Regions from separate parts of the Stenotrophomonas sp. STEN046 genome, predicted to be linked through region 2. Evidence: predicted binding sites of a transcription regulator. Region 2 holds the regulator's gene; the other holds the start of a gene.
The links. The regulator HrcA, encoded in region 2, represses chaperone genes, less so after heat shock. The targets are predictions, from matches to a motif close to TTNGCACTCNNNNNNNNNGAGTGCNAA.

Region 1: the regulator HrcA is predicted to act here: its motif matches at 11,051-11,077, upstream of rpoH (RNA polymerase sigma factor RpoH).

The regions. Positions count from the first base shown of each region.
Region 1 covers NZ_JBRRDR010000004.1:91,004-110,921, reverse strand. Annotated here, with positions in the region: gene ACVOLJ_RS03675 (phosphatidate cytidylyltransferase) at 1-206, opposite strand, end outside; gene ACVOLJ_RS03670 (lysophospholipid acyltransferase family protein) at 203-832, opposite strand; gene ACVOLJ_RS03665 (hypothetical protein) at 845-1,282, opposite strand; gene ACVOLJ_RS03660 (phosphatase PAP2/dual specificity phosphatase family protein) at 1,279-2,613, opposite strand; gene ACVOLJ_RS03655 (bifunctional alpha/beta hydrolase/class I SAM-dependent methyltransferase) at 2,613-4,364, opposite strand; gene ACVOLJ_RS03650 (CDP-alcohol phosphatidyltransferase family protein) at 4,402-5,022, opposite strand; gene ACVOLJ_RS03645 (hypothetical protein) at 5,069-5,692, opposite strand; gene purH (bifunctional phosphoribosylaminoimidazolecarboxamide formyltransferase/IMP cyclohydrolase) at 5,880-7,463, shown strand; gene ACVOLJ_RS03635 (hypothetical protein) at 7,481-8,359, shown strand; gene purD (phosphoribosylamine--glycine ligase) at 8,418-9,701, shown strand; gene ACVOLJ_RS03625 (hypothetical protein) at 9,753-10,073, opposite strand; gene rpoH (RNA polymerase sigma factor RpoH) at 10,164-11,039, opposite strand; gene ung (uracil-DNA glycosylase) at 11,294-12,019, opposite strand; gene ACVOLJ_RS03610 (response regulator) at 12,016-12,858, opposite strand; gene ftsX (permease-like cell division protein FtsX) at 12,866-13,813, opposite strand; gene ftsE (cell division ATP-binding protein FtsE) at 13,817-14,503, opposite strand; gene ACVOLJ_RS03595 (class I SAM-dependent methyltransferase) at 14,603-15,397, opposite strand; gene rhlB (ATP-dependent RNA helicase RhlB) at 15,565-17,292, opposite strand; gene trxA (thioredoxin) at 17,803-18,132, shown strand; gene rho (transcription termination factor Rho) at 18,362-19,918, shown strand, end outside.
Region 2 covers NZ_JBRRDR010000053.1:15,483-27,265, reverse strand. Annotated here, with positions in the region: gene ACVOLJ_RS18640 (MFS transporter) at 1-628, opposite strand, end outside; gene ACVOLJ_RS18635 (AraC family transcriptional regulator) at 702-1,499, shown strand; gene ACVOLJ_RS18630 (hypothetical protein) at 1,644-2,027, shown strand; gene dnaJ (molecular chaperone DnaJ) at 2,093-3,226, opposite strand; gene dnaK (molecular chaperone DnaK) at 3,381-5,306, opposite strand; gene grpE (nucleotide exchange factor GrpE) at 5,541-6,056, opposite strand; gene hrcA (heat-inducible transcriptional repressor HrcA) at 6,120-7,184, opposite strand; gene recN (DNA repair protein RecN) at 7,300-8,961, shown strand; gene ACVOLJ_RS18600 (LysR family transcriptional regulator) at 9,011-9,928, opposite strand; gene ACVOLJ_RS18595 (SGNH/GDSL hydrolase family protein) at 10,026-11,276, shown strand; gene fur (ferric iron uptake transcriptional regulator) at 11,340-11,747, opposite strand.

The DNA.
Region 1 (19,918 bases), on a different contig from region 2:
ACGATCGCCATCACCCACCACGCGCGGATACGCGACACCAGGTTGGCGATAACAGCGCTGGGCGCGCCGCGCTGGCGCCACCGCAGCGTCTCGGCCACCAACGTGGCCAGCACCAGCACCGCGCCCACACCGGCAAACAGCAGGCCGGTCTGCTGGCCGACGCTGCGTGCGGCAAGGTCACCGGATACATCGATCATGAAACTCATGCGCGGCCCCCGTTCGGCGCCAGCGCCAGCAGCGCCTGCCGGCTGCGCGCAAGGAACGCCGCCTTGTCCTCGTCGGCCTGCAACCGCAACGGCGTACCGAAGGTGGCCGTGCACAGCAACGGCAACGGCAGGAAACGCCCTTTGGGCATCACCCGCTTCAGGTTGTCGATCCACACCGGGACGAACTCCAGCTCGGGTCGCTGCCGGGCCAGGTGATAGATGCCGCTCTTGAACGGCAGCAGCGGCTCATCGCCGATGTTGCGCGTACCTTCCGGAAACAGGATCAACGAACAGCCCTCGTCCACCGCATCACGCAGTACCTGCAGCGGATCCTGATGGCGGTTGCCCGCCTCGCGTTCCACCAGTACGCCATTGAACACCGCATCGATCAGGTACCGACGCAGGCCATCGCGCTGCCAGTACTCGGCGGCGGCCACCGGCCGCACCTGTCGCCGCAGTGCCGGCGGCATCGACGACCAGATCAGCACGAAGTCGCCATGGCTGGCATGGTTGCCGTAGTACACGCGATGCTCGCTGGACGGCGCACAGCCGACCCACAGCGCGCGTGCACCGGTCACCACATGGATGGCCGCACTGCAGGCCCGGGCGATCAACTCAGCAAACATCATCGTCTCCCATCAGGTCTGCGGCCACAGCACGGCCAGCAGCAGTGCGGCAAACTGCAGCAGCGTAGCCGCGAACTGCCGTACCAGCAGGCGGCGCATGCCCATCCAGCGTGCGTCCCAGCCGCGCAGCGGCGCCTGCGCGTCCAGCCTGCGCAGGCCGGCCGTGTGCAAGGCCTGGTCCACACGTTGCGCGGCCAGCTCACCCTGCAGGCCTTCCTGCTGCAGCAGGCGCAACAGGCTGGCATCAAGATGCACACGCACCGCGTAGTACGCCTGCAGTACGCCGGCCACCACACTCAGCAACAGCAGGCCGGCAGCCACCATCGCCAGCCCGGGCTCGATGCCCAGCAACACCAACGCTACCAGCAGCAACCCCAGCGACAGTGCCGCAGGCAGGCGTCCCTGGCGCAGCAGCAGGTGCATCATCGGCAGATCGGGTCCGGCACTCATGCTGTTCTCTCCTGCGCGGCGGCGGCCGCGATGGTCTGCAGATGAACCTCGTGCAGCACGATGGACGGCCGCGCGGCACGCACCCTGGCCACCGCATCGGCCACGTTGCCCACACGACTACTACGCAGCAACCAGGTCGCCACGCTGGCGGCACTGCGCGAATAACCCAATGCACAGCAGACCAGCACCGGCCCCTGCGCGCGCAGGCGCTCGATGGCATCGGCAGCGTCGCGCAGCTGCGCGGGGGTCGCCACCACCAGGTCCAGCATCGGCACGCCGGCATACGCTGCACCCGGCGCGCAGCAGGAAAGCTCGGCACAGGTATCGATCACGCCCCGCAGCGGCGCCGGCAGCGCGTTGCACGGCAGGCGTCCCAGCCAGACATCATCGGCCACCTGGACCGGCTGCGGCGCGCGTCGCGTCCACAGCCGCGAATTGATCCAGGCAGCGGCCAGATACGGCGCCAGCAGCCAGCGCGCGGCCATCGTCAGCCGGCCATCGCTGCGCTTCTGGAACACGGCCGTGCCCAGGCCGGCGTAGGCCAGCGCCACCAGCAGCAGCGATACCACCGGCCACAGCAGCCAGAGTGCGGCACCGCGCAGCATCACCACCGGCACCAGCAGCAGGCCGGCACCAAGCAGGTAGAACGCTGCCAATCGCCAGCGCCTGGGGTCACGTGCGGTCTGCCAGGCGCGCAGGGGCGGCATGCCCTGCTCCGGCCACAGCCACACGCACAGCCAGCCGGCCAGCAGCCCGGTGGGAATGTCGATGAAGTGATGCTGGAAGGTGGTGAGCACCGAAATGCCGATCAGCAGCGCCCAAGCGTGCAGCACCCAGCGCCAGGCGCCATGCAGGTACTGCGCGAACTTCACCCACAGCACGATCAGCAGCACGATGTGCAGCGAGGGTGCCTGGTTGAACGGCTTGTCGAAGCCCAGCAGCACATCGAACAGCCAGCCGAACACACCGCCGATCTCCGGCCGTTGAAAGCTGAATCTCAGGGGCCACAGCAGGAAACACGCCACTGCGATCACCTGCGCGCTGAGCAGGCGAAGCGCATGCCGGTCCAGTTCCAGCCGGCGCCTGCACAGGAAGAACGAGATCGCATAGAACAGGTCGATCGACCAGTACGGCACGATTGTCCACGGCACGAACGGAATCTGCGTTTCCCAGGCGAACGCCATCACCGGCAGTTCGGCATGGCGTCCGGCCATCCAGTTGGCAAAGCCATAACTGGCGAAGAAGAACGGTCCCAGCAGTGCCAGCCACAACAGGGCGCGTCGCCAGGGACGCGCCTCGCTGGCCAGTGGGGTTGCTGCCAGCGTCGCCATCACGCGATCCGGCGCGCCAACGACACGGTGAAGATGCCGAAGTCATCGATGCGCTGGGCCACCTTCTGGAAGCCGGCCAGACGCACCAGCTCATCCATCTCGTGCTGGGTGCGACGGCGCATCACCCATGCCACGCCATCGCGATGGCTGGTCAGCGCACGCGCGATGAACTCCAGCTGCGGATGCCACGGCTGGCCGGTGTAGGCCAGATAGCCGCCGACCGGCACCGTCGCGGCAATCCCCTGCAGCGAGCGCAGCACCGCATCGTTGTCCGGGAACAACTCATACAGGCCCGATACGACTGCCAGCGTAGGTGCGGGGTCCACGGTCGCCAGCTGCGCCGGATCGAACGCGTCGCCCTGTTCGAAGCGGGCAATGTCGGTCGCGCCGAGGCGCTCGATCAGCGCCCTGCCCTGGGTGACGTTCAGATCGCTGAAATCACGCAGCACGATGCGGTCCGCACGCTGCTCGCCCGTTCCCAGCGCTTCCAGCACATAGCGGCCATGGCCGGCGGCCACGTCCAGCACGCGTACCGGCGCGCCCTGCCCGCGCAGGCGCTGGGCAGCATCGCGCAGCAGTTCCTGCAGATGCTTGCCGCGTACACGGATGCCACGCCAGCCGATCGCATCCAGATAGTTGCGGTCGACCATGCGGCCCAGCGGCCCCTTGCCGCGCGCCTGGTCGCGATAGATGTAATCCAGCGTGCTGCCCGAATCGAAACCGGTCTGCAGGCCCAGCGCGATGCCTTCAGACAGCGTGCCGCCGAAGCGCAGGCCGCCACGCACCACGCGCCAGCGCAGGTCAGCCAGGCTGTTGCGCTCTGGCGGCCAGGCCAGGATCTCTGATTCCTCGAAGGTCGGGCCATGCCGATGCGCGTCGCGCCGTGAAAGTTCGCGCAGCGGCTCGGCAAAGCGCGCCTGGATGAAGCTGCGGATGCGCGCCAGCGCCGGTGCACGGTCACGCTCGCCCAGGGTGTCGTGGAAGAAGCCGGGCAGATGCACGCGCTCCTTGATCGGGCTGGACAGGCGCTCGTAGAAGCGATCCTGCGGACCGCGATGGACCACGAAATCCGAGCCGGAGACCAGCAGCTGCACCGGTACGCTGATCGCCTGCGCATCGGCCACGATGCGGTCGGCCGCCTCGTACAGGCCCAGCAGCACGCGCACCGAAATCGGCCGGGTGATCAGCGGATCGGTGCGGTAGCTTTCCACCCGCGCCGGATCGTGCGTGAGCCACTGCGGCTTGACGTAGCTGTTGACGAAGAAGTTGCCGCGCAGCTTCTGCATCAGCGTCAGCCCAGCGCGTGCGAACGGCACGTACAGCTTCACCTTGAACGCCGGCGAGGCCATCACCAGCGCACGCAGGCGCGGTGCGTAATCGTGCACCCAGGTCGCGGCCACCACCGCGCCCACGCTCTGCGCGATGACCACGATGTCTTCCACCGCGATGCCGTGCTCGGCGCCGATGTGGGCGATGAAGCTGTCCAGGTCGCGTACCAGCGCCGGAAAACCGGGCGCATCGCCGCGGGTGCCGGGCGAGCGGCCATTGCCGCGCGCGTCCCAGGCAAAGAAGGCGGTGTCGGGCAGGTCGAGCTCATCGACCAGATGGGTCACCCGTCCCGAATGCTCGTGCCCGCGATGCAGCAGCACGATGGCCTTCGCTGGCGTGGTTGTCGTGGTGCCCGGCCAGTACCGGTAAAACAGCGGTACCTGGTCGAAGCTGTGGAATTCCCGTTCCTGCGCCTGACGCATGCAATCTCCGTATTGGTATGGCGTGTAGTCTTGCTGTTTACCGCTGCGGAGTCGCCGCGGCTTCCTTCAGTCCCTGCCGCACGCGGTTGATCATCGTCACCGCACACAGCACTGCCGCAAGCGTGGCCACCGCGCTGACCGTGGTCGCACCGGCCCAGCCGAACGCCAGCGCCAGGCCCAGCACACCGATCACGAAGGCGCGGTCGCTCTTGCCCATCGGGCCGTCGTAGCGTCGGCTGGCACCGACCATCAATCCCAATACACCGGCGTACTCGCTCAGGGCCGCGGCCCAGGCCAGCAGCCACAGCGCCTGCGCATGCACGCCCGCCACGCTGAGCAGGCTCAGGTACAGCGCCGCATCGGCGATCACATCGCACAGCTCATTCAGATAGGCGCCCAGCTTCGACTGCTGGCCGAACTCGCGCGCCAGCATGCCGTCGACGGCGTTGAGTGCCATGCGCAGCAGCATCCACAGCGGCAGGGCCAGGTACAGCAGCGGTCGGGTGGGCGCGTAGTACCAGACCCCGGCAGCCACCAGCAGCGAAACCACGGCCGCAGCCACGGTCACCGTGTTGGCGGTGATCCCCATGCGGTACAGCCCGCGTACGGCCGGACGCAACAGGTCCTGGAAACGTCCTTTCAATGCATAGATCGACACGATCTGAACCCGCTAATCCTTGGCAGTGCGGGCACAGCCTACCCCATCAAATGCAGGTACCGGCAAATTCCGGCCGAGCCAGCCAGTCCTGCCACGGCAGGTCGGGATCGATATGCCGGCGCAGCCAGGCCACATCGGGGCGCTGCTGCAAGGCATTGCGTACCGCCTGTGCGGCCCGTAGCTGCGCCCCCGCATCGGCGAACCCGCCCTGCAGCATCAGCAGCCGGTACACGCCACCGGGTGAGCGCTGGAAGTGGATGATGCCGCCGGCAGGCAGCACGATCGCGCCCTCATCCAGGCCACCGGCATACAGATGCAGCTCGAAGGGGTCCAGCCAGCGCCGCGCGTGCATCACCTGCAGCAGCTCGGCCAGGCTCGGCGCGCGCCGATGCAGCCCGATGGCATCGCCGTACCAGCGCTTGTCGTCGTCCAGGTAGACCTTGAACGTCAGCCGCCGCCAGCGCCGGTGCTCGCGGCGCTGTACGTCCCAGGACAGGATCTCCGCATGTTCGCCCCAGCGCTCCCCGGCTTCGGCCTGCAGCGTGGGTACGTCGGCCGGGCCGACCCATGCCGCGCCCTGGCCGCAGCGCGCGTGGCGCACATAGCGGGCCAGCAACAGCAGCGCGCCCTCGGCGTCGAGAGCGGCCTGCAGGCGGGTGGCGACGGTCATGGAGCGGCATCCTGCGCGTGGAACAGGACGCACCGTGCCGTCCCAGACCGCCGCTGGCAAGCCCGCCGGCGGTGCCCCTCGCGGCCAACCCGGCCCTGCACGCGGCGAATCTGCCCCTGCGGCACCCGCCAACGCCCCCCACCGCCTACAATATCGGCCCCGCTCCGCTGCCGATTGCCCTGTCCCCATGACTGCTGATCTGTTGCCCGTCCGCCGGGCCCTCCTCTCCGTTTCCGACAAGACCGGCCTGGTCGAGCTGGCCACCGCGCTGGCTGCACGCGGCGTGGAGCTGCTCTCCACCGGCGGTACCGCCAAGGCGATCCGCGATGCGGGCCTGGCCGTGAAGGATGTGGCCGACGTCACCGGCTTCCCGGAAATGATGGATGGCCGGGTCAAGACCCTGCATCCGATGGTGCACGGCGGCCTGCTAGGCCGTTCCGGGCTGGACGATGCGGTGATGGCCGAGCACGGCATCGGCGCCATCGACCTGCTGGTGCTGAACCTGTACCCGTTCGAATCGGTCACCGCCAAGGCCGACTGCAGCCTGGCCGACGCGGTGGAGAACATCGACATCGGCGGCCCGGCGATGCTGCGCTCGGCGGCCAAGAATTTCGCCCGCGTGGCCGTGGCCACCGACCCGTCGCAGTACGCTGAACTGCTGGCCTCGCTGGAGGCCAACAACGGCCAGCTGAGCGCCGGCACCCGCTTCGCGTTCTCGGTGGCCGCGTTCAACCGCGTCGCCCAGTACGATGCGGCCATCAGCAACTACCTGTCTGCGGTCACCGCCACCGACGCTGCCGTGCCGGTGCGCGCCGAGTACCCGGCGCAGATGAATTCCACCTTCGTGAAGGTGATGGACCTGCGCTATGGCGAAAACCCGCACCAGAGCGGCGCGTTCTACCGCGACCTGCACCCGGTGCCGGGCACGCTCGCAACGTTCCAGCAGCTGCAGGGCAAGGAGCTGAGCTACAACAACCTGGCCGATGCCGATGCAGCGTGGGAATGCGTGCGTCAGTTCGATGTGCCGGCCTGCGTCATCGTCAAGCACGCCAACCCGTGCGGCGTGGCCGTCGGCGCCGGCAATGGCGATGCCTATGAGCTGGCCTATGCCACCGACCCGACCAGCGCTTTCGGCGGCATCATCGCCTTCAACAAGCCGCTGGACGCGGCCACCGCGCAGGTCATCCTGGACCGCCAGTTCGTGGAAGTGCTGATCGCCCCGGACTACGAGCCGGCTGCGCTGGAATATGCGCAGAAGAAGGCCAACGTGCGCGTGCTGCGCATTCCGCATGGCGACGGCCTGAACAACTTCGACAACAAGCGCGTGGGCTCGGGCCTGCTGCTGCAGTCCTCGGACAACCGCGGCATGACCCGCGACGAATTGAAGGTGGTCAGCAAGCTGGCACCGACCGACAAGCAGTTCAGCGACCTGCTGTTCGCCTGGAAGGTCGCCAAGTTCGTGAAGTCCAACGCGATCGTCTACGCCAGGGACAACCGCACCATCGGTGTCGGCGCCGGCCAGATGAGCCGCGTGTATTCGGCACGCATCGCCGGCATCAAGGCGGCCGACGCGAACCTGGTGGTCGAAGGTTCGGTGATGGCCTCCGATGCGTTCTTCCCGTTCCGCGACGGCATCGATGCCGCTGCTGCTGCCGGCATCAAGGCCGTGATCCAGCCGGGCGGTTCGATGCGCGATGCTGAAGTGATCGCCGCCGCCGACGAACATGGCCTGGCCATGGTGTTCACCGGCGTCCGCCACTTCCGCCACTGATACCGGGATCGACACGGATGTCTGCACTGTCCTTGAAACCGCTTGCCATGCTGGCCTTCGCTGGCACCGCCCTGCTGGCCGGCTGCAAGCCAGCCGCCGAGCCGGCCGCCGACGCCAAGCCCGAACAGGCGCCGGCGGCGGCGGCCGAACCTGCCACGCATGTCAGCCGCACCGCGCGCCTGCAGGCGTTCCTGGCCACGCGCTATGGCAGCAATGCCAAGCTGTCCGGTGAATGGCGCGGCAGCTGGACCCAGGATGATGAAACCCGCCCCATCGACTGGCAGGTCTGCGCCGAGCAACCGGTGGTGACCGGTGACAGCTGGCAGCAGCTGCTGGCGGTGTGTGGCGCGCTGGCCGATGGCGCGCACATCGACCCGGGAACGATCGACTTCTTCGTGCTGCGGCCCAAGGGCGATGGCTTCGAGGTGACCAGCGAACTGACCGGCGAACGCTTCGGCAGCGGCGGCCAGCCGGGCTCGGCCAGTGTCATCCGCGCCGGCAGCGACTTCTACGGCTTCCGTGTCGAGGACGGTTGGTTCGGGCAGGGCTTCTCGCTGCTCTCGCAGACGCTGGTGCTGCCAGGCCCGAACGGACTGGTCGCCACCGGCAACGTGCGCAGCCACATCGACAACGATGCCCAGTACGAATGTGAGAACGTCGACGCGGCCACCGACCCCGACACCGCCAATGACTGCCGCACCCGTCGCTTCAGCATCGATTTCGCGCTGCGTTTCGACGACAGCGACCGCAGCGCACGCGTCTGGCCGCTGCTGATCGAAGAAAGCGGCAACACCTGTGGCGGCAAGCGGGTGCAGCAGCAGCACCGCTTCACCCTGGACCCGAAGACCTGGACCTATTCCTTCCCCGAATCGCTGCGACGCGAAGGCTGCGAGTGAACCACGCGCGCCGCCGGGGATATCGACCTTCCCTTCCCACGCAATCTGGAATCTCGTGATGAACGTACTTGTCATCGGCTCTGGCGGCCGCGAACACGCCCTGGCATGGAAGCTGGCCCAGTCCTCCCGTGTCACCGAAGTGATCGTGGCACCCGGCAACGCCGGCACCGCCAGCGAAGACAAGTGCCGCAACGTGGCGGTCAAGGTCACCGACATCGACGGCCTGCTCGCACTGGCCCAGGCCGAAGGCGTGGCGCTGACCGTGGTCGGCCCGGAAGTGCCGCTGGTGGCCGGCGTGGTCGACCGCTTCCGCGCTGCCGGCCTGCGCATCTTCGGGCCGACCGCCGCCGCCGCGCAGCTGGAAGGCAGCAAGGCCTACGCCAAGGATTTCCTGGCCCGTCACAACATCCCCACCGCGTTCTACGCCGTGCACACCGACGTGGACGCCGCGCTGGCCTACATCCGCGAGAAGGGCGCACCGATCGTGGTCAAGGCCGATGGCCTGGCCGCCGGCAAGGGCGTGATCGTGGCGATGACCCAGGCCGAAGCCGAAGACGCGGTGCGCGACATGCTGTCGGGCAACGCGTTCGGCGATGCCGGCGCACGCGTGGTCATCGAGGAGTTCCTCGATGGTGAGGAAGCCAGCTTCATTTCGATGGTGGACGGCGTACACGCACTGCCGATGGCTACCTCGCAGGACCACAAGCGCGTCGGCGACGGCGATACCGGCCCCAACACCGGTGGCATGGGCGCGTACTCGCCGGCTCCGGTGGTGACGCCGGAGGTGCATGCGCGCGTCATGCGCGAGGTGGTCAACCCGACCGTGCAGGGCATGATTGCCGATGGCATCCCGTTCACCGGCTTCCTCTACGCCGGCCTGATGATCGACGCCAGCGGCGCACCGAAGGTGATCGAGTTCAACGTGCGCTTCGGCGACCCGGAAACGCAGCCGGTGATGCTGCGCCTGCAATCGGACCTGGTCGAGCTGCTGGAAGCGGCCATCGATGGCCGTCTGGACCAGATCGAGGCGCAGTGGGATCGGCGCCCATCGCTGGGCGTGGTGCTGGCCGCGAAGCCGTACCCGGAATCGCCGATCACCGGCGATGTGATCTCCGGCCTCGACGAGGTGCCGGCCAGTGCCAAGGTGTTCCATGCCGGTACCACGCTGGATGCGCAGGGCCAGGTGCTCAGCGCCGGCGGCCGCGTGCTGTGCGTGGCTGCACTGGGTGACAGCGTGCGCGAGGCACAGGCGAACGCGTATGCCGGCGTGGCCAAGGTGACCTGGGCCAATGAGTTCCACCGCAACGACATCGGCTGGCGGGCGATCGCACGCGAGGGATGAACCTCGCATTGCATCCGCCAACACGGACGGCCCGGCAATGCCGGGCCGTTGTCATCGGATGCGGAATGCGGCGCGCAGCGTCACCTCTTCACGGTCATCGCCATCCTCATGACAGAGCACCAACGCTCCGCCCAGCGCATCGCACAGGAGCGCGTGCAGATGATCGGAACGGACGTTGACCTGCAGCCATAGGGAACGCTCGCTTTCGCGCGTCAACCGCACGTCGTAGTCGGCTTCGCTGCACAGTGCCGGATCCCTGAGCCAGAGCTCGCCGCCGTGCGCGGCGACACAGGCGGCATCCCCGGCCAGTGCATCCATCGCCCGCCGCATCGCCGTTGCATCATCGAACACCAGTCTGTACTCGTAGCTCATTTCGACCATCCAGCACGTGCGATCCTGCACGACGGAAAAAGAAAGGCCCGGCAGTGCCGGGCCTCTTCAACATCGCAGCGCCTGACCACCTTACGCGGTGAACAGCGCCTTCATCTTCTTCAGCGCATTCGCCTCGACCTGGCGGATACGCTCGGCCGACACGCCGTACTCGTCGGCCAGTTCCTGCAGCGTCACCTTGCTGTCGGCATCCAGCCAGCGACGACGGATGATGTCGCGCGAACGCGCATCCAGTTCGGCCAGGCCTTCGCGCAGCAGCTGCATCTGGTTGTCTTCGCTGTCGGCACGCTCGTACGCCATCGACGGGTCTTCGTCGTTGGCCACCAGGTACGCAGCCGGCGACGGCGGCGCATGATCGTTGTCCTCGTCGGTCGGCGCATCGAAACCGATATCGCGGCCGGACAGGCGCGACTCCATTTCCATGACCTCGCGCTCGGACACGTTCAGGTCCTTGGCCACCGCGCTGACTTCGGCCGCGTTCATCCAGCCCAGGCGCTTCTTCGACTTGCGCAGGTTGAAGAACAGCTTGCGCTGCGCCTTGGTCGTGGCGACCTTCACGATGCGCCAGTTCTTCAGGATGAACTCGTGCATCTCGGCACGAATCCAGTGCACGGCGAAGGACACCAGGCGCACGCCCATGTCCGGGTCGAAGCGCTTGACCGCCTTCATCAGGCCGATGTTGCCTTCCTGGATCAGGTCACCCAGCGCAAGGCCGTAGCCGTTGTAGCCACGGGCCACATGCACCACGAAGCGCAGGTGCGAATGCACCAGCTCGCGGGCAGCGTCCAGATCGTTGCCGTCGCGGAAGCGACGGGCCAGGTCCTGTTCGTTATCGACCGACAGCACCGGGATCTGGTGCACGGCACCGATGTAGGCGTCCAGCGAACCGAGCGCACTGGGAATCGGCAGATTGTTTGCCACAAGGGCAGTAGAGGTGTTCTGGCTCATAGGCACCCATCTTAGCAGTCCGGGATTTGGACTGCTAAAGGAGGAAAAAGTTCCAGCGTTCCGTGAATGCAACACTGGCCCCAAACAGAGCCCTACCGTAACGCGATTTGATGACAGTGGCGAGTGCGCTTTTCGGGATGGACAATCCCTTTCAATTCAGCCCGTTAGCATCAGAAACCCGGCCAATTCGGGTCAAAACCAGCTGAACGGGCGGTCTTTCCACCCATTCAGCTGCGGGGAACGTTGCCCGTCGTTCAGCCCGAGGCGGCCAGCGCCGCCCGCGGCGGAAGCGACCAGTCGATCGGGGCCTGCCCGCGACGCTGCAGGTACTCGTTGGCCATCGAGAAATGGCGGCAGCCGAGGAAGCCGCGATGGGCCGACAGCGGCGAGGGATGCGGCGACTTCAGCACGCGGTGGCGGCCGCCATCGATGACCTTGCCCTTCTGCTGCGCGTACGCGCCCCACAGCATGAACACCAGGCCCTCGCGCTCGCGGTTGAGCACATCCACCACGTGGTCGGTGAAGCCTTCCCAGCCACGTCCCTGGTGGGCGCCAGCCTTGCCCTCTTCCACCGTCAACACCGCATTGAGCAGCAGCACGCCACGTTGCGCCCAGGGAATCAGGCAGCCGTGATCGGGCCGCGGCAGGCCGAGGTCACCCTCGATCTCCTTGTAGATGTTCAGCAGCGACGGCGGCACCGCTGTGCCGGGCTGCACCGAGAAGCTCAGGCCGTGCGCCTGGCCGCGGCCGTGGTACGGGTCCTGGCCGAGGATGACTACCTTCACCTGATCGAACGGGGTCGCATCGAACGCGGCGAAGATCTGCGGGCCCGGCGGGAACACTGCCGCGCCACTGGCCTTGCGCTGGCGCAGGAAACTGGACAGCTCGCGCATCTGCGGCTGCAGCAGGTAATCACCGACACGCTGCTTCCAGCTCGGTTCCAGCTGGATCGCCGGGGTGTCCACTACTTCATCGATCATTTCAACACGGGTCCATCAGTCAATCGGGCCAGCCGCAGCTGGAACAGCACCTTGGTGACCAGCAGGCGTTCTTCGATGGGCTTGAGCACCAGGTCGTTGGCACCGGCCTGCAGCAGGCCGGTCTGGTTGTGCGGATTGCCATCGCCGGTCATCACCAGCACCGGCAGCCGGCGCTTGCCGTAGCCGAAGTCCACGCGCACGCGCTGCACCACGTCACGACCGCTCAGTTCCCCCTTCAGGGTGACGTCGGTCAGCACCAGATCGATGCGATGCCGGCTGCGGCCCAGCGATTCGGCCGTCAACAGGATGAACGCCTCTTCAGCGCTGACCACGTGCATCACGTTGAGCTGCTGGCGCTCGAGCATGCGCTTGGTCGCCTCGGCCACCACCCGGCTGTCCTCGATATACAGGATGGTCGCGCCGGGAATGGTCTGCGGCTGTACATAGCCGCGCACGAAGGTCGCCAGGGCTTCGTGCCCCAGCGACTTGTCGAAATAATCGGTGACGTATTCGGTGAAGCGGCGCTGTTCGAGATGCTGCTGGGCGTCACCGGAGACCACGATGACCGGCACGTAGGCCTGGCCGGCGGCTTCGCGGACCATCCGCGCCAGTGCCAGGCCGTCGCCATCGCGCAGGGTCAGCGAGGTGGTGACCAGATCGACCGGCCCCTGCGCCAGTGCATGCTGTGCGTCCTCGATGCTGTCGCAGCCGATCACCTCCACGCCCGGCAGATCGCGCTGCAGGACATCGGCAATCAGTTTGCGTACCAGCTTGGAACCGTCGACCACCATCACCCGCGTCGCGGGCCCTTCAAGGTGCTTCAGCGCTTGCGGTTGCATGCCGGTCTCAGGTGTCGGTCGGTCGGGTCTGGCGGAGGAAGTGGCCGGTGACCAGCCAGGCGCCCAGCCACCCCAGCAGCAGGGTGCCAAGCAGGACCAGGCTGCCGTGCAGCAGGTCCAGGCCATGCAGCACGAACGGGCTGCCATAGCTGCGTGACAGTTCGGCCAGCGGTGCACGCAGCGCGGCACCGGCAATGCCGATCAGGCCCAGCGCCACCGCACCGGCGCCCAGGCCGTACCACGCACCCAGGTACAGGAACGGGCGGCGGATGAAACCGTCGCTGGCACCCAGCAACTGCAGCACGCCGATTTCCTCGCGGCGGGCCTGGATGTCCAGGCGCACGGTATTGCCGACCACCAGCGCAGCGCCTACGCCAAGCAGCACCGACAGCACCTGCACCAGCCGTGCGCCGAACGCCAGCCATGCATCCAGGCGCTGGCGCCACAGTGCATCATGCTGCACCAGGTCGGCACCCGGCAGGCTTTCCAGCGCACGCGCCAGGCGCGCATCGTCCTGGCCCTGGCCGGGGGTGATCACCAGCAGTGACGGCAGCGGATTGTCGTTGAGCGCATCGATGGCTTCACCCAGACCGGCCTGGCGAAGCTCCTCCAGGCCCTGTTCCGGCGTACGCACGACGACGTTGCCGACATCCGGGCGATCGCGCAGCTCACCGGCCAGACGCAGCGCAGCCGGTCCATCGACATCGGCTTTCAGGAATACATTGATGTCACGCGACTGCTGGACGCTGCCGGCGAACTGCTTGAGGTTGTCCAGCGCGATCGACAGCCCCAGCGGCAACGCCAGCGCCAGCGCCATGACCATCACCGTCAGCAGGGTTGCCCAGGGCTTGCGGCAGGCACGGCCGAGACTGAACACCACGCTGTGCACGTGATGCTGGAACCAGACACCCAGGCGCGACGGCGCGGCAGCTTCGGTATTTTCGTTCTTGGCCATGGGTTACTCCGCCAGATCCTGCGGCGAGATGTCATCCACCAGCCGGCCGTGGTCGAGGATCAGCACGCGCTTGCGCATGTGACGCAGCAGCGGCAGGTCATGGCTGACCACCAGCACGCTGGTACCGCGTGAAGGCAGCTCGGCGAACAGCGCCATGATTTCCGCGGCGAGGGTCGGGTCAAGGTTGCCGGTCGGTTCGTCGGCCACCAGCAGCTTGGGCTCACCGACAATCGCGCGGGCGATGCCCACGCGCTGCTGCTCACCGGCTGACAGCTGCGAGGGCAGCGCCTTCTCGCGGTGGCCCAGGCCCATCCGTTCGAGCACCGAGCGCACGCGCTTGTTGATGTCGCCCCGGCGGGTGCCGCGCAGGATCAGCGGCAAGGCCACGTTCTCGGCAATGGAGCGGTCCATCAGCAGTCGGTGGTCCTGGTAGACCGCACCCACCGCACGCCGGTGACGGGGTACATCGCCGCCGCGCACCTTCAGCAGGTTGCGCTCGTCGAACACCACCGCGCCACGGCTGGGCCGCTCGTCGAGGTGGATCAACTTGAGCAGGGTGCTTTTGCCCGCCCCGGAATGGCCGGTGACGAACAGCATTTCGCCCGGGGCCACCTCGAAGCTGACATCGGTCAGTGCTTCATGGCCACCGGCGTACTGTTTGCTGACATTGTCGAAGCGCAGGACACTCATGCCCCGATTATGCAGGAGCGGCGTGGCGGATCGGTAGCGCCGGGCCATGCCCGGCGGAATCTTCGATCTGCCGCTGCGCTGGCCGGTCCTGCCCGGGCGCTATCCCTCGCTGCGGGCGTGAAGGACCACTAGCGCGTTGTTGTCCAGGTATTCATCCCAGAAACCGGATGGGCGCTCCTGGCGCTCCGCCGCCGTTGGCACCGGTACCTGCCACTGCAGCCCATGCAGGCCGGCGCGAGCTGCCGCCCACTCGTGCTGGTCCGCACGCCATTGATGGTCGGTGACGCGGGCCGCCGCTGCATCGGCGAACGCTACCTCCACCACGTGATGATCATCCAGCGTCTGCTGCCGGACGATGCGTGCGCCGTAGCGGGAGAAGTCGCCTCTGGCGAGCCGGAAAGCCGGATGGGTGACGATGCCCAGCAGCAGTCCCCCCGGCCTGAGCAGCTTGGCTGCGGCCCGGTACATGCGCTCCAGTTCCTGCTGCGTATCGGCGTGGTTGAACAGCCAGACCGCCACGGCAATGTCGAAGCGGGCCGGCATGTCCAGGCGGGTGGCGTCGCCGTGCTGGAACTGCATGGCATCACCGCCCTGCCGGGAAAGCACGCGTGCCTGGTCGATCATCGCGGCGGACAGATCGACACCGAGGGCACTACGTGCGCCGTGCAACAGGAGGTGGCGGCCAAAATCGCCTGAACCGCAGGCCAGATCGACGACATCCCGCCCCTGCAGTGGACCAGCCAGCTCCAGCAGGGTCCGGCGCTCGAGCGGTCGGGATGCGGACGCCGCCACATGCTGCGCGTAGTGCAGATCGAATGCGTCGTAGCACGGTACGGATGCCATCGCGTGATTCCTTCGGATGCGGGAGGAATCAGCTTGAATGGAGGCGGGCAAGCGCGGCCAGAGCCAGGTGCGACAAGGCACCTGCCCGGCGGCATCGTGGCTGTAGAGCCGAGCCCGTGCTCGGCTCAGTGCGGACCAGGGGGGCCGACTGTTAGTGGGTGCCGACCGTTGGTCGGCACACCCTTGATGTCGCCCGACCAACGGTCGGGCGCTACCACTCAGCTGCCCGACAGCATCCGGCGGATCTTGCGGCCGATGCGGGTCAGGAACGAGTCGCCGACATCAGCGCTGGTGCGCACCGGCTTGGCGACGACCTGCACCGGCTTGACCGGGCTGGCGCCGTTGCCGGTGTTGGCCACGCCCTCGGCACCTTCGACCGGACGGCCATGGCGACGACGACGGCGCTTGCGCTGCTTGTGCTCGCCGTCCTGGGCACCTTCCGGCGCACCTTCGGCGCGCGGCGGGCGGGGCGGACGCGGAGCCTGGGCCACTGCGGCCTCGGCGCCCGGCACGGGCGCGGCAGCGGTCTGCTCGCCTTCCACGCGCGGCTTGCGCGGGCCACGCGGACGGCGTTCGCCGCTGCGCTCGCCATCACGCCCACCACGACCCGCGCCACCACCACTGCCGGAACGGCTGCCACTGCGGCCACCACCACGACGCTCTTCCTCGGCCGCACGCGCTTCACGTGCTTCGCGGAAGATCTGGCCGACGCTTTCGTTCTCTTCGCCTTCCTCACCCGGTGCCGGCGCAGCGCGCTCGGGACGCGGCAGCGAGGTCAGGATCTCGCTGGTGACCGCTTCCACCGGAATCTTCTGTTCGATGTACGCCTCGATGTCCGGCAGGCCCATCGCATAGCGTTCGCAGGCGAAGCTGATCGCATCGCCTTCCTCGCCCAGGCGGGCGGTACGGCCGATGCGGTGCACGTAGTCTTCAGCGTCGAACGGCAGGTCGTAGTTGTAGACGTACTTGATGCCATCGATGTGCAGGCCACGGGCAGCCACGTCGGTGGCCACCAGGATTTCCAGCTGGCCCTTCTGGAAGCGGTTGAGCAGGCTCTCGCGCTTCTTCTGCGGCACGTCACCGGACAGCACGCCCACGCGGTAGCCGGAACGTTCCAGCGAACGGGCCACACGCTCGACGAAGACCTTGGTATTGACGAAGACCATGGTGCGCGCGCCTTCGCTGCGCGACAGCAGGCCCAGCAGCAGCGGGATCTTCTCTTCGTCGGCCGGGAAGTAGATGCGCTGGCGCACGCGCGCAGCGGTGATGGTTTCGGCTTCGACCACCAGCTTCTGCGGCTCGTTCATGTGCTCATAGGCCAGCTCGAGCACGCGGTGGCTCAGGGTGGCGCTGAACAGCAGGGTCTGGCGGGTGGTGCGCTCGGGCATGCGGCGCAGCAGGAAGCGGATGTCCTTGATGAAGCCCAGGTCGAACATGCGGTCGGCTTCGTCCAGCACGCAGATTTCGCAGGCGTGCAGCGACACCACCTTGTGCTGCTTGACGTAGTCGATCAGGCGGCCCGGGGTGGCGATGATGACGTCCACGCCCTGCTGCAGGATCTCGCGCTGCTTGTCGTAATCCACGCCGCCGTAGACCAGGGCGAAACGCAGGCCCAGATCGGAACCGAACTTCACCGCATCCTTGTGGATCTGGATGGCCAGTTCGCGGGTCGGTGCCAGGATCAGCGCGCGCGGGTCCTCCGGCTTGCGGTCGGCCAGCGCCGGACGCGTCAGCAGGCGGTTCACGACAGCGACCAGGAAGGCCAGCGTCTTGCCGGTGCCGGTCTGGGCCTGGCCGGCAACGTCGCCACCGGGTAGAGCCACCGGCAGGGTCAGCGCCTGGATCGGGGTGCAGCGGGTGAATCCGGCTCCTTCAAGACCAGCCTGCAGGGCCGGATGCAGATCGAAGGAGGAAAAGGTCAAATCGGTCAGCGGTTTGTCGCTCATGTGTCCGTCTTGGTATGGCCACGCGCCTGCAGGCGGCGGCACTGGAATCTGTTGGGGCTCCGTCGCAAACTGCGGCCCCTGCGGCGGGTCGGGCTGGCCGGGACCCCTCGGGTCCGCGCACCGCACAATGCCCCAGTTTACCGCACTCGGGCCGGCAAACCGGAATCGTCCGTCTCACCCCCAAAGGAGACAGCGCGCCTTCACAGCGCGATACCGCACTTGAACAACCCGCCGGCAGGCATTTGCCTGGCAGAGCCGCACCCCCATCTGGTGATGGACAGGGAAACAGGCCCCATGCGGTGCGCCATACGATCCCGATACGCTGGGTTCCAGCCAGCACCTGTACCCGCCCCGCGATAGGGGTACACTGCCGGCCGTGAGCGTCCAGGCATCCCGCCGAACGCACCGCGGCACCCCGTCGCGAGGCAACGACGAGGGTCACGCCACCGGGCATGGCCCAGTTCACCCACCTCCGGCCTGGCCGGGTGCAATCCAAGACGAGAAACCAAGATGAGCGACAAGGTTGTACATGTCGGCGATGCCGACTTTGATAGCGCCGTGCTGAATTCCAAGGAACCGGTGCTGGTCGATTTCTGGGCCGAATGGTGTGGCCCGTGCAAGATGATCGCCCCCGCGCTGGACGAACTGGCCGATGCCTACCAGGGCCGCGCCAAGATCGCCAAGGTAAACGTGGACAACAACCGTGCACTGGCCGCCAAGTACCACGTGCGCTCGATTCCCTACCTGGTCGTCTTCAAGGACGGCGAGAAGGTGGGCGAGCAGATCGGTGCCGTCGGCAAGGCCCAGCTGGCCGGCCTGCTCGACAAGGCCCTGGCCTGATCCTGCGCGTTACCGGCAGCCGTTCAGCACGGCTGCCGGGCGGGCGCCCCGGCGCCTGACTGAATACCGTACCCGGCGACCCTTGCGTGGCGCCGCAGGCCGATGATAGTGTCGGCACATCCGGCCGCGTTCGCGTGCCGCATCTTCTGGACGCAGTTTCTTCCAGACCCATTCCCAACGTTCGCCGCCCCAGCCGGGCGCTCGCACCTTCAAGCGAGGAATAACGCTCTTGTCCGATAACACTTCCGAAACCGGTAGCGCTGAAGCGCCCGCCGAAAAGCGCGTGCGCAAGCCCCGCGTAGCCAAGGCTGCCGCTCCGGCCGCCGCCGAAACCAGTGCTGCTCCGGCGCAGCCTGCCCTGCCGCTGGCCGCCGCGCCCGAGGCACCGGCACCTGCCGCGACACCTCCCGCGCCGAGCGCACCCGCTTCCGAAGCATCTGCCAGCAGTGGCGGTGGCGACGGTGGCGAGGGTCGCGAATCCGGCCAGCCGCGCCAGAACAACCAGGGGGGCGGCCAGAACCAGAACCCCTACAACCAGAACCAGAACCAGCAGGGCCAGGGCAATCGCCGTGACCGCTTCCGCAACCGTCGCGACCGTGATCGCAACGGCGGCGGTGGTGGCGGTGGTGGCGGTGGTGGTCGCTTCCGCGACGACGGCATGCCCAACGACAATGGCGAGCAGCAGCCGTTCGTGCCGCGCCCGCACGCCAACGTGCCCGAAGGTTTCCCGGTCTATTCGCTGAGCGACCTCAAGCGCATGCCGGCGCAGAAGCTGCTGGACATCGCCGAGCAGCTGCAGATTTCCGAAGGTGTGGCCCGTGCCCGCAAGCAGGACGTGATCTTCGCGCTGCTGAAGGTGCTGACCCGCCACGGTGACGGCGTCGCCGCCGACGGCGTGCTGGAAATCCTGCCGGACGGCTTCGGCTTCCTGCGCGCGGCCGAAGCCAGCTACCTGGCCGGCCCGGACGACACCTACATCTCGCCCAGCCAGATCCGCCGCTTCAACCTGCGTACCGGCGACCATCTGTCCGGCCGCATCCGCTTCCCCAAGGACGGCGAGCGTTATTTCGCGCTGTCGATCGTGGACACCATCAACGGTGAGCCGCTGGAAGCGTCCAAGAACAAGGTGCTGTTCGAGAACCTGACCCCCCTGTTCCCGCGTCGCCGCTTCACCCTGGAGCGCGGCAACGGTTCCTCCGAGGACATCACCGGTCGCATCCTCGACCTGATGGCACCGCAGGGCAAGGGCCAGCGCTCGCTCATCGTTTCCCAGCCGAAGGCCGGCAAGACGATGATGATGCAGCAGGTGGCCACCGCCATCACCACCAACCATCCGGACGTGCACCTGATCGTGCTGCTGATCGACGAGCGCCCGGAAGAAGTGACCGAAATGCAGCGCACCGTGCGCGGCGAGGTCATCAGCTCGACCTTCGACGAGCCGGCCGCACGCCACGTGCAGGTTGCCGAAATGGTGATCGAGCGCGCCAAGCGCCTGGTCGAGCACAAGAAGGACGTGGTGATCCTGCTCGACTCGATCACCCGTCTGGCACGTGCCTACAACAACGTCGTGCCGAGCTCGGGCAAGGTGCTGACCGGTGGTGTGGACGCCAACGCCCTGCACCGCCCGAAGCGCTTCTTCGGTGCCGCACGTAACGTGGAAGAAGGCGGCAGCCTGACCATCATCGCCACCGCGCTGGTCGACACCGGCAGCAAGATGGACGAGGTGATCTACGAAGAGTTCAAGGGCACCGGCAACAGCGAAGTGCACCTGAGCCGCCGCATCTCT
Region 2 (11,783 bases):
AGCTGGCCACCGCATGGCCGGCAGCGCGCGGCGCCCCCAGGTGCAGCGAATACCAGCGTCCGACATAGGTCAGCAGCGCGATACCGATCAACGCTGCGCCTGCGAACCATGAGGCAGCGTGCTGGCCGAACGGCACGATCACCGCGGCGGCGATCAGCGGCCCCAACGCGGTGCCGAAGTTGCCGCCCACCTGGAACACCGACTGCGCCAGCCCATGGCGGCCCCCCGAGGCGAGACGGGCGATGCGCGAGGCTTCCGGGTGGAAAATGGCCGAGCCGATACCCACCAGTGCGGCGGCCAGCAGCACCATCGCGTAGCTGGGCGCAAAGCCGAGCAGCAACATGCCGCACAGGGTGGATGCCATGCCGATCGGCAGCGAGTACGGCGCTGGCCGGCGGTCGGTGGCCATGCCGACCAGCGGCTGGAAGATCGACGCGGTCAGCTGGTAGGTCAGCGTGATCAGGCCGATCTGGGTGAAGCTGAGGTTGAAGCCGCCCTTGATGACCGGATAGATGGCCAGGATCAGCGACTGCATCATGTCGTTGACCATGTGGGAGCTGGAGATCGCCGCCAGCACTCCGGGCGATACCGGGCGGGCGGATGTGGCGGGAGAAGCCAGAGTGGACATGGTGCGTGGTCGGGATGGGGGCGAGCCGTGCATGCTACGGTGGCACCTGATTCCCTTCTGCCGCGTTCTGGTCATGGCCTATCGCAAAAAGGACACCCCCTGCCCCATCCGCGAAACCGCGCCGTGGAACGAGGTGCCGGTGCACCGGCCGGTGACCTGCCGCGCACGCGACTACCCTGCCGGCACCCATGTCCCGGCCCACAGGCACCGCCGTCACCAGCTGGTCTATTCGATGTCCGGCCTGATGGTGGTGCGCTCGGAAGTCGGCCGCTGGGTGGTGCCCTCCACCCGCGCGATCTGGATGCCGGCCGGCATGGCGCATGGGGTGGACTGCATCGCCGAGGTGCACATGCGCAGCCTGTACATCGAACCGGCCTTCGCCCCGCAGCTGCCGGCCGAGGCCTTTGCCGTGCAGGTGTCGCCACTGCTGCGCGAGCTGCTGCATGCTGCAAGCCTCATTGAAAGCGCGCATGAGGAAGACAGCCGCGACGGGCGTGTGGTGCGCCTGATGCTCGATGAACTGCATCGCATGGATGCCCTGCCACTGCACCTGCCCGAGCCGGCCGACCCGCGCCTGCGCCGCATCTGCGAGCACATCCAGAAGCATCCCGGCGACGAGGCGACGCTGCAGGACTGGGCACAGGCACTCGCGGTGGACGTGAAAACCATCCAGCGCCATTTCAGCAGCGAACTGGGCATGACCTTCGGCCAATGGCGGCAGCAGGCGCGCCTGCTGGCGGCGATGGAACGACTGGCGACCGGCGACAAGGTGATCGATGTCGCACTGGCGATGGGCTATGACAGCCCAAGTGCGTTCACCAGCATGTTCAAGCGCCAGCTCGGGCAGACACCGGCGGCGTTTTTCCGTTGATCCGTTGAACGTCATCCACGCATGGCGTGGATCTACTGCCGAATCCGGGTAGGACTTTTGCCATTCGGCCGGAAACCGCGCACGTCGTCGCGGTTCTGTCGCGCAGGTGCATGCTCCGATGGTCTCCCCAGAAAGGAGATCGCCATGAACAAGGCATGGAACGTCGCATCAGGATTCGCTGTTGCTGTAGTACTGGCGCTGGCCGCCATCAGTCTGCCCGCGCGGGCGTCCGGCACACAGTTCAGCTTCTACTCGGACGAACAGAAGGACGGATTCCAGTTTTCTCTTGAGATCCACGGGCGCAGCGACGATGGCTACATCCATGCCACCTGGACGGGAAAGGCGGACAAGGCGCCGCCACGTAATCCGTACTACGTCGAAATGAACCGTAACCAGAAACGGCTCTATGTCCGTCCACGCGAGCGGGATGGCCAGCCCTGGTTCGAGCTGGACGTCGTAGGTGATCGCGGGACGTTGCAGTTCCAGGGCCACCGCATCCACGGCAGTGCCGACTGGGAGATCAGGTAGCCACCCCACAAACGAAAACGCCGGGCATGGCCCGGCGCTACCGTTCAATGTTTCCGTTGAAAAGTTCAGGACGTCATCCGGTCCCAGAAACCCTTCACCCCGTCGATGAAGGTGGCCGACTTCGGCGAGTGCTTGCGCGCATCTTCGCCATTGAAGGTCGCTTCAAACTGCTCCAGCAGCTTGCGCTGGTCATTGGTGAGATTGACCGGCGTCTCCACCACCACGCGGCAGTACAGGTCGCCTTCGCTGCGGCTGCGCACCGAACGCACGCCCTTGCCGCGCAGGCGGAACAGCTTGCCGGTCTGGGTTTCGGCCGGGATGCGGATTTCCGCTTCACCGCCGAGGGTGGCCACGCGCACGGTATCGCCCAGTGCGGCCTGCGAGATGCGGATCGGCACTTCGCAGTGCAGGTCGTCGCCGTCGCGCTGGAAGATGTCGTGCTCGCGCACACGCACTTCCACGTACAGATCGCCTGGCGGGGTTCCAGCCGGACCGGCCTCGCCTTCGCCCGACAGGCGGATGCGGTCGCCGGTATCCACGCCCGCCGGCACCTTCACCGACAGCACCTTGTCTTCCTCGACACGGCCGTTGCCGTGGCAGGTCTTGCAGGGCTTGGCGATGATCTGGCCACGGCCGCCACAGTTGTGGCAGGCCTGCTGCATGGCGAAGATGCCGCGCTGGATGCGCACCTGGCCGCGGCCATGGCAGACGTTGCAGGTTTCCACCTTGCCGTCTTCCGAGCCGCTGCCGTCACAGTCGCCACATTCGGCCAGGGTCGGAATCTCGATGCGGCGCTCGACGCCACGCACCGCTTCTTCCAGATCCAGCTCCATCACGTAACCGATATCGGCACCACGGCGCGCCTGGCGCGGACCACCGCCGCCAGCACCACCGAAGATGTTGCCGAAAATATCGCCGAAAATATCGTTCATGTCCGGGCCGCCCGGACCACCGCCACCACCGCCCATGCCGTGCTCGAACGCGGCGTGGCCGTGGCTGTCGTACATGCGGCGCTTGTTGCCGTCGGACAGTACTTCGTAGGCTTCCTTGCACTCCTTGAAGGAGGCTTCGGCCGCCGCATCACCCGGGTTGCGGTCCGGGTGGAACTTCATCGCACAACGGCGGTAGGCCTTCTTCAGCTCTTCGTCGGTGGCGGTGCGGGCAACGCCCAGCACTTCGTAGTAATCGCGCTTGCTCATATCGTGGATCGCATTCCGGAAAGTCGGGATTCGTCAAAGCGGAAGAGCGGAACCAGGTCCGCTCTTGCGTCGGGCGCCCCGACACGCCAGAAGGCGGTCAGGACCCTGATACGACAACGGGACGCTGGCAGGCAGCGTCCCGCGTCGGTCCGGATCAGGACTTCTTGTCGTCCTTGACTTCGGTGAACTCGGCGTCCACCACGTCATCCTGGGCCTTGCCCGCATTGCCGGCATCGGCGCCCGGGGCGGCACCGCCCTGCTCGGCCGAAGCGGCAGCGAACAGTGCCTGGCCGGCTTCTTCCAGTGCCTTCGACTTGGCTTCGATCTGTGCCTTGTCGTCACCCTTCATCGCGGTTTCCAGGTCAGCCAGGGCCGCTTCCACCTTGCCGATGACATCACCGCCGACCTTGCTGCCGTGCTCGGTGATGGCGCTGCGGGTGCCGTGGATCAGGGCATCGGCCTGGTTGCGGGCCTGCACCAGTTCCTGGAACTTCTTGTCTTCTTCGCGGTTGGCTTCCGCGTCGGCGACCATGCGCGCGATCTCTTCCTCGGACAGACCCGAACCGGCCTTGATCTCGACCTTCTGTTCCTTGTTGGTCTTCTTGTCCTTGGCCGACACATGCAGGATGCCGTTGGCGTCGATGTCGAAGGACACTTCCACCTGCGGCAGGCCACGCGGGGCCGGCTCGATGCCGGACAGGTCGAACTTGGCCAGCGACTTGTTGAAGCGGGCCTGTTCGCGCTCACCCTGCAGCACGTGCACGGTCACCGCCGACTGGTTGTCCTCGGCGGTGGAGAACACCTGCGAGGCCTTGGTCGGAATGGTGGTGTTCTTTTCAATGATCTTGGTGAACACGCCGCCCATGGTTTCGATACCCAGCGACAGCGGGGTCACGTCCAGCAGCAGCACGTCCTTGACGTCGCCGCCGAGCACGCCGCCCTGGATCGCCGCACCCAGTGCCACGGCTTCGTCCGGGTTGACGTCCTTGCGCGGTTCCTTGCCGAAGAACTCGGTGACAGCCTGCTGCACCTTCGGCATGCGGGTCTGGCCGCCGACCAGGATCACTTCGCTGATGTCGCTCGAACGCAGGCCGGCATCGTTCAGGGCGACGCGGCACGGCTCGATCGACTTCTTGATCAGCTCTTCCACCAGCGACTCCAGCTTGGCGCGGGTCAACTTGATGTTCAGGTGCTTCGGGCCCGACGCGTCAGCGGTGACGTACGGCAGGTTCACTTCGGTCTGCTGGGCGCTGGACAGCTCGATCTTGGCGCGCTCGGCAGCATCCTTCAGGCGCTGCAGGGCCAGCGGATCCTTGCGCAGGTCGATGCCCTGGTCCTTGTTGAACTCTTCAACCAGGTACTCGATGACGCGGTTGTCGAAATCTTCGCCGCCCAGGAAGGTGTCACCGTTGGTGGCCAGCACTTCGAACTGCTTTTCACCATCGACGTTGGCGATCTCGATCACCGACACGTCGAAGGTGCCGCCGCCCAGGTCGTACACCACGATCTTGCGATCCTTGTTGTCGCCCTTGTCCAGGCCATAGGCCAGCGCGGCCGCAGTCGGCTCGTTGATGATGCGCTTGACGTCCAGACCGGCGATGCGGCCAGCGTCCTTGGTTGCCTGGCGCTGGCTGTCATTGAAGTAGGCCGGCACGGTGATGACCGCTTCGGTGACCTTTTCACCGAGGAAGTCCTCGGCGGTCTTCTTCATCTTTTCCAGCACCTTGGCCGAGATTTCCTGCGGCGCCATCTTCTTGGCATCGCTGGTGGACACCCAGGCGTCGCCATTGTCGTGGGCCAGGATGCCGTACGGGACGTGCGCGATGTCCTTCTGCACTTCAGCGTCGGTGAACTTGCGGCCGATCAGGCGCTTCACCGCGTAGAAGGTGTTCTTGGGGTTGGTGACGGCCTGGCGCTTGGCCGAGGCGCCGACCAGGACTTCGCCGTCCTTGGTGTAGGCGACGATCGACGGGGTGGTGCGATCGCCTTCCGAGTTTTCAATGACGCGGGCCTTGCCGCCGTCCATGATCGCCACACACGAGTTGGTGGTGCCGAGGTCGATACCAATGATCTTGCCCATGGGGGAGACTCCTGAAGAATGCTGTTTATGTCAGTCCGGCCGTTCGGCCGGTGGATGAATACGAAGTGGGGGAGGCTCGTGGAACATTCAAGCCATCCTCCGAACGCTGTGTTCAGCGCCTGGAAAACCTCGCCGGGCATGGCCCGGCAGTACCGATCCGGGCGGGTCCAACGATGCCGGTCCGGGCGGTTGGCGCCGGACCATGCCCGGCGGCCCCGCGCCCGCAACGACGGGTCAGTCGGCCGCCACCACCACCAGCGCCGGCCGCAGCAGGCGCTCGTTGAGCAGGTAGCCCTTCTGGAACACGGTCACCACGCTGCCCGGCGCGGCGCCGGGCGCGGCGACCTGGCTGATCGCTTGGTGGTGTTCCGGGTTGAACGGCTGGCCGGTCGGGTCCAGCAGGGCCAGGCCATTGTCGGCGGCGACCTTCAGCAGCTGCTTGTAGGTCATTTCCAGGCCTTCACGCAGCGGATGGGCGTCGTCGCCGGCCGCCTTCAGGCCCGCATCGAGGCTGTCAAATACCGGCAGCAGCTCGCCCAGCAGCTTCTCGTTGGCAAATTTGCGAGCCTGTTCGATGTCGCGGGCCACGCGCTTGCGCTGGTTGTCCAGGTCGGCGCGCTCACGCAGCGCTTCGGCCTTGACCTGCTCCACTTCCGCGCGCAGCTGTTCAATCTGTTCGTTGACGCCCTGGTCGGCGGCTGCGTCGGCAGCGGCCTGCTGGGCGGCGATGTCTGGCTGATCTTGATTCATGTCTGGGTCCCTGGCGGTCACTCTCCGCCTCCACCCACCCTAGTGTGGGCGGGATGCTGCGTTTCAAGCGTCCGATGCACCAGGACTGCGGCCGCCGGGTGAAAAGGCCGCGCCCAGTACATCGGCGGTGGCCTGGACCAGGGGAATCATGCGGTCGTAGGCCATCCGCTTGGGCCCGATCACCCCCAGCACGCCCAGCACCTGGCCGTTGGCGGTATAAGGGGCCGTTACCAGCGAGACCCCCTGCAGCGGCATCATCCCGGTCTCTTCGCCGATAAAGATGCGCACCCCCGGCGCCTGGATGGTCCGCTCCAGCAACTGCAGGATCTCGCGCTTGCTGGAGAACAGCTCGAACAGCTCGCGCAGGCGCTCCAGGTCGGACAGGTCCTGCACCCCCATCAGCCGGGTCTGCCCGGCCACCAGCATGTCGTCGGCCGGCGGCTGCAGGGCCTGCTCGGCCAGCTCGATGCTGTGCGCCAGCAGCTGCTCCAGCTCCGAACGGGCGTCGCGCAGCTCCAGCAGCAGGCGGGTACGGATCTCCGCCAGCGGCAGGCCGGCGAAATGGGCGTTGAGGTAGTTGGCGACCTGTTCCAGCTGCCCTGGCTCGAAGCCCTGGCGGGTCTCGATCACCCGGTTCTGCACCTCGTTGTCGGCAAACACCAGGATCGCCAGCACCCGGCGCCCGTCCAGCGCCACGAAATCGATCTGGCGGAAAGCGAACTGTTCGCGGCGTGGCGCGCTGACCACGCCAACGAAATGACTCATCGCCGACAGCAGTTCCGAGGCGCTGCCGAGCAGGGCCTGGGTACTGCCGCCTCCGGCCAGCTCCTGGCGCAACCGGGCCAGCTCGCCTTCGCCCGGCGGCTGCATCTGCAACAGGCTGTCGACGAACACGCGGTAGCCGTGCGCGGTCGGGATGCGCCCGGCCGAGGTGTGCGGCGACGCCAGCAGGCCCAGGTCTTCCAGATCGCCCAGGATGTTGCGGATGGTGGCCGAGCTGACCTCCAGGCCGGCCACACGTGCCAGTGTCTGCGAGCCCACCGGCTCGCCGTCCTGGATGTAACGCGCGATCAGGGTGCGCAGCAGATGGCGCGCGCGCGGGGCTAGCTGGTCGGGAGAACCGTGCATGGAATCAACCTGTGAGACACGGACACTAGATAATGGCGCAGCGCCACCTTGGCAAGTCATTGGACCACTCGGCCGCGCGTGCTAGCGTTGCGCGGCTGAATACACCTCTCTACCGATGCTCAGACACCTTTCGATCAAGGATTTCGCCGTCGTCCGCGCCACCGAGCTTGAGTTCGGGCCGGGCATGACCGTGGTTTCAGGCGAGACCGGCGCCGGCAAATCGCTGATGGTCGACGCACTGGGCTTCCTGTCCGGCCTGCGCGCCGACAGCGGCGTGGTCCGCCATGGCGCCGCCCGCGCCGAGCTGTCGGCCGAATTCGCCCTTGACCAGCTGCAGGCCGCCCGCCAGTGGCTGGCCGACAACGAGCTGGACGACGACGACCAATGCCAGCTTCGGCGTGTGATCCGTGCCGATGGTGGCTCGCGCGCGTGGATCAACGGCCGTCCGGTCACCCTGGCACAGCTGGCCGACCTGGCCGCGCTGCTGGTGGAGATCCATGGCCAGCACGAGCAACAGGCCCTGCTGACCCGCCCATCGCAGCTGGCCCTGCTGGACGCCTACGCCCGCAATGAAGGCGAGCGCCGCGAGGTACGTCGCGCGGCCGCAGCCTGGCAGATGCTGGTCGACGAATCACTGGCGCTGTCGCAACAGGGCGATGTGAGTGACCGCATCGGCTTCCTCGAACACCAGCTTCGCGAGCTCGACCGCGAGGATCTGGCCCCCGAATCGATCGTCGCGCTGGGTGCCAGCCACCGCCGCCAGGCCCACGCCAGCGCCCTGCTGGCCGCCTGCCAGGCCGCGAGCGGGCAACTCAATGGCGACGAAGGCGGTTCCGCGCTGGATCTGCTGCAGCAGGTACGGCACGAACTGGCCCGGGTGGCCGAACACGATGCGCGCCTGGGCGATGTGGACGCGCTGATCGACAGCGCCTCGATCCAGCTGCATGAAGCACTGGCCCTGCTCGACCGTGTGCATGACGACCTGGATGCCGATCCGGACCAGTTCGAAGAGAACGAGCGTCGCCTCGGCCGCCTGCACGACCTGGCCCGCAAGCATCGCGTGCCGATGGACGAGCTGGGCGCACAACGCGAGCGCATGCATGCCGAAGTGGAACAGCTGCGTGGGGCCGACGAGCGCCTGCAGCGTCTGGCCGGCGAGATCGACAAGGCCGCAGGTGCATGGCGTGCGCAGGCCGCCACGCTGACCACCAGCCGGCGCAAGGCGGCTACCGAACTGTCGGCCACCACCACCGGCATCATCGCCGAGCTGGGCATGGGCGGCGGCCAGTTCCTGATCGAGCTTGAGCCGCAGGACAGCGGCAGGCCCGATCCGCAGGGGGCCGAACGCGTTGAATTCCTGGTCGCAGCCAATGCCGGGCAGCCGCCACGCGCGCTGCGCAAGGTCGCCTCCGGCGGTGAACTGTCACGCATTTCGCTGGCCATCGAAGTGGCCGCGCTGGACCTGGACGCCGTGCCGACCATGGTGTTCGACGAAGTCGATTCCGGCATCGGTGGCGCGGTGGCCGACATCGTCGGCCAGAAACTGCGCGCGCTTGGCGAGAAGCGCCAGGTGCTGTGCGTGACCCATCTGCCGCAGGTGGCATCGAAGGGCCACGCGCACTACCGGGTCAGCAAGGCGCCGGTGGAAGGCATGACCCAGAGCGCGGTGGAGAAGCTGGACATCAAGGCGCGCGAAGAAGAACTGGCGCGCATGCTGGGCGGCGTGGAAGTGAGCAAGGAAGCACGCGCTGCCGCGCGCAAGCTGCTGCAGGCCTGAGGCCGGCACGCGCGACGATCTACAGCGCCCCCGGCCGGCACTACCCGGGTCATCCCAGCGGTCGCGACAGATCCACGTGCTCCACCAGGAAATCCAGAAACGCGCGCACCCGCAGCGGCAGGTATCCACCCTGCCCCAGGAACACCGCGTGCACTTCTTCCAGATCACCGGGGTTGGCCTCTTCCAGCACCGGCAACAGCCGGCCGGCGGCGATGTCGGCCTGTACCTGGAACGCGGCCAACCGGGCCATGCCCAGCCCGCCCAGCACCAGCTGGCGCAACGCATCGCCATTGCTGGCGCGTGCATTGCCACTGGGCAGCACCCGTTGCTCCTGGCCATCCTGCAGCAGCGGCCAGCCCTGCACGGCGCGCGCGTGACCGATGTCCAGCCGGTTGTGCGCCAGCAACGCTTCGGCGCTGCGCGGCAAACCGTGGCGTGCGGCATAGGCCGGTGAGGCCACGATCATCATCCGCGTCGTTCCCAGCCGCCGCGCCACCAGGCTGGAGCTTTTCAGCGGCCCCGCGCGCACCGCCACATCGGTGCGCTGCTCCAGCAGATCGATCACCTCGTCGGTCAGGGTCAGGTCCACACCCACCTGCGGGTGGTGCTGCAGGAATGCCGGCAGCAGCGGCAACAGGAAGTGCTGGCCGAAGGGCACATTGGCATTGACCCGCAACCGCCCTCTTGGCTCGGCATGGGCGCTGGCACAGCGCTCGGCCTCTTCCAGGTCGGCCAGCACACGCAGGCCGCGCTCATAGAAGGCGCAGCCCTCCGGGGTCAGCTGCAGCTGCCGGGTGGAGCGGTGCAGCAGGCGCGTGCCCAGCCGCTGTTCCAGCCGCGCCACCAGCTTGCTGACCGCCGACGGCGTCATTTCCAGACGGCGGGCAGCCGCCGAAAAGCCGCCGGTCTCGATGACGCGGACGAACACTTCCAGTTCGCCGGAGCGATTGATGTCGGTACGCGCCATGTTGGTGAATCCAGTTCACAGATGATTGTCTGCACGCAGTCTAGTTCACAGATGATCCCGCGCGCACCATGGCCGCTCCGCCGCCTGGACCACGCCGATGAACCGCTTGCAGCAGATGAGCGCCACTGCCCTCCTTGCCATCTCCGCCTCCGCATCCGCCGCGCCCGGCCCGCATTGGGTTGCCAGCTGGCAGGCCAGCCCGCAGCCGGTCTGGGGCGATGACTTCCTGTTCCCGACCCTGGTGCCGGCAACGCTGCACGACCAGACCTTCCGCCAGACCGCACGCATCAGCCTGGGCGGGCCGCGCCTGCGGGTGCGGCTGAGCAATGCCTACGGCACCGGCCCGCTGCGGATCGGCAGCGCCAGCGTCGCCGCACAGGCAGGGTCGGCACCGCTTGCGCTTCGCTTCGACGGCCAGCCCGGGGTGCTGATCGGGCCTGGCGAGGACCGCCTGAGCGACCCGCTGGCGCTGCCCACCCACCACCAGCAGGCGCTGCAGGTGAGCGTCCATCTGCCCGGCCGCGTGCCGGTGCAGACCTTCCATTGGGAGGGCCGGCAGACCAGCTGGATCGCCCCGGGCAGGCAGACCGGGGAAGCGGCGTTGCACGGGGCCAGCACCACCACCGCCCGCCTGCTGCTGTCCGGCATCGAGGTGGAGGCGCCCGCGACGGCGGGCAGCGTGGTGGTGGTGGGAGATTCGATCACCGATGGCGCCACCGCCAGCCTGGACCAGGACCAGCGCTGGACCGACCACCTCGCCGCGCGGCTGGCGCCCGAGGGCATGGCGGTGGTCAATGCAGGCATTTCCGGCGGACGGCTGCTGCGCGACGGCATGGGTCAGGCCGCCATCACCCGCTTCCAGCGCGATGTGCTCGACCAGCCCGGCGTGGCAAGCGTGATCGTCCTGATCGGCATCAACGACATCAGCTGGCCCGGCACCGGATTTGCCCGCGCCGAGCAGCGGCCCACCCTGGCGCAGCTGAAGGCCGGCTATCGCCAGCTCGCCGAGAATGCCCACGCCCGCGGCCTGCGCATCCTCGGCGCCACGCTCACGCCATTCGCCGGCGCCCTGCCCGGCACGCCGCTGGACGATTACTTCCAGCCGGACAAGGAACGGCTGCGGCAACAGCTGAACGCCTGGCTGCGCAGCGACAGCCCGTTCGACGCGGTGATCGATCTGGATGCGGCCCTGCGTGATCCGGCTGATCCGTCACGGATGGCGGCGGCCTACGACTCCGGCGACCACCTGCACCCCGGCGATGCGGGCAACCGGGCGATGGCCGAGGCGGTGGATCTGGAGGTGTTGCTGGGCCCATCCACGCGTGGCGCGGATCTACAGCAGCGCTGAGGCCTTACACGCAAAAACCCCGGGCAGGCCCGGGGTTTCGTCGCAATCAGCTGGCTGCGGGGCTTACTTGCGCTTCTTGCGCACGTACAGCACCAGCGAGTGCTCTTCCAGCTCGTAGCCGTGGTCGGCAGCGATCTTGCGCTGCAGATCTTCGATCTCGGTGCTTTCGAACTCGATGATCTTGCCGCTGTCCACATCGACCATGTGGTCGTGGTGGCCGCCGCGGTCGAGCTCGTAGACGGCCTGGCCGCCTTCGAAATTGTGCTTGAGCACGAGGCCGGCGGCCTCGAACTGGGTCAGCACCCGGTACACCGTGGCCAGGCCGATCTCATCGCCATGCTCCAGCAGCTGGCGGTAGATGTCTTCGGCGGTCATGTGGTGCTGGGCATTGCGCTGCTCGAGCAGCGCCAGGATCCGCATCCGCGGATGGGTCACCTTCAGGCCGACTTTACGCAGGTCGTGGGTTTCCATAGGTCTCCGTTCATTGGCGATTTAGCGCCAGCTGCC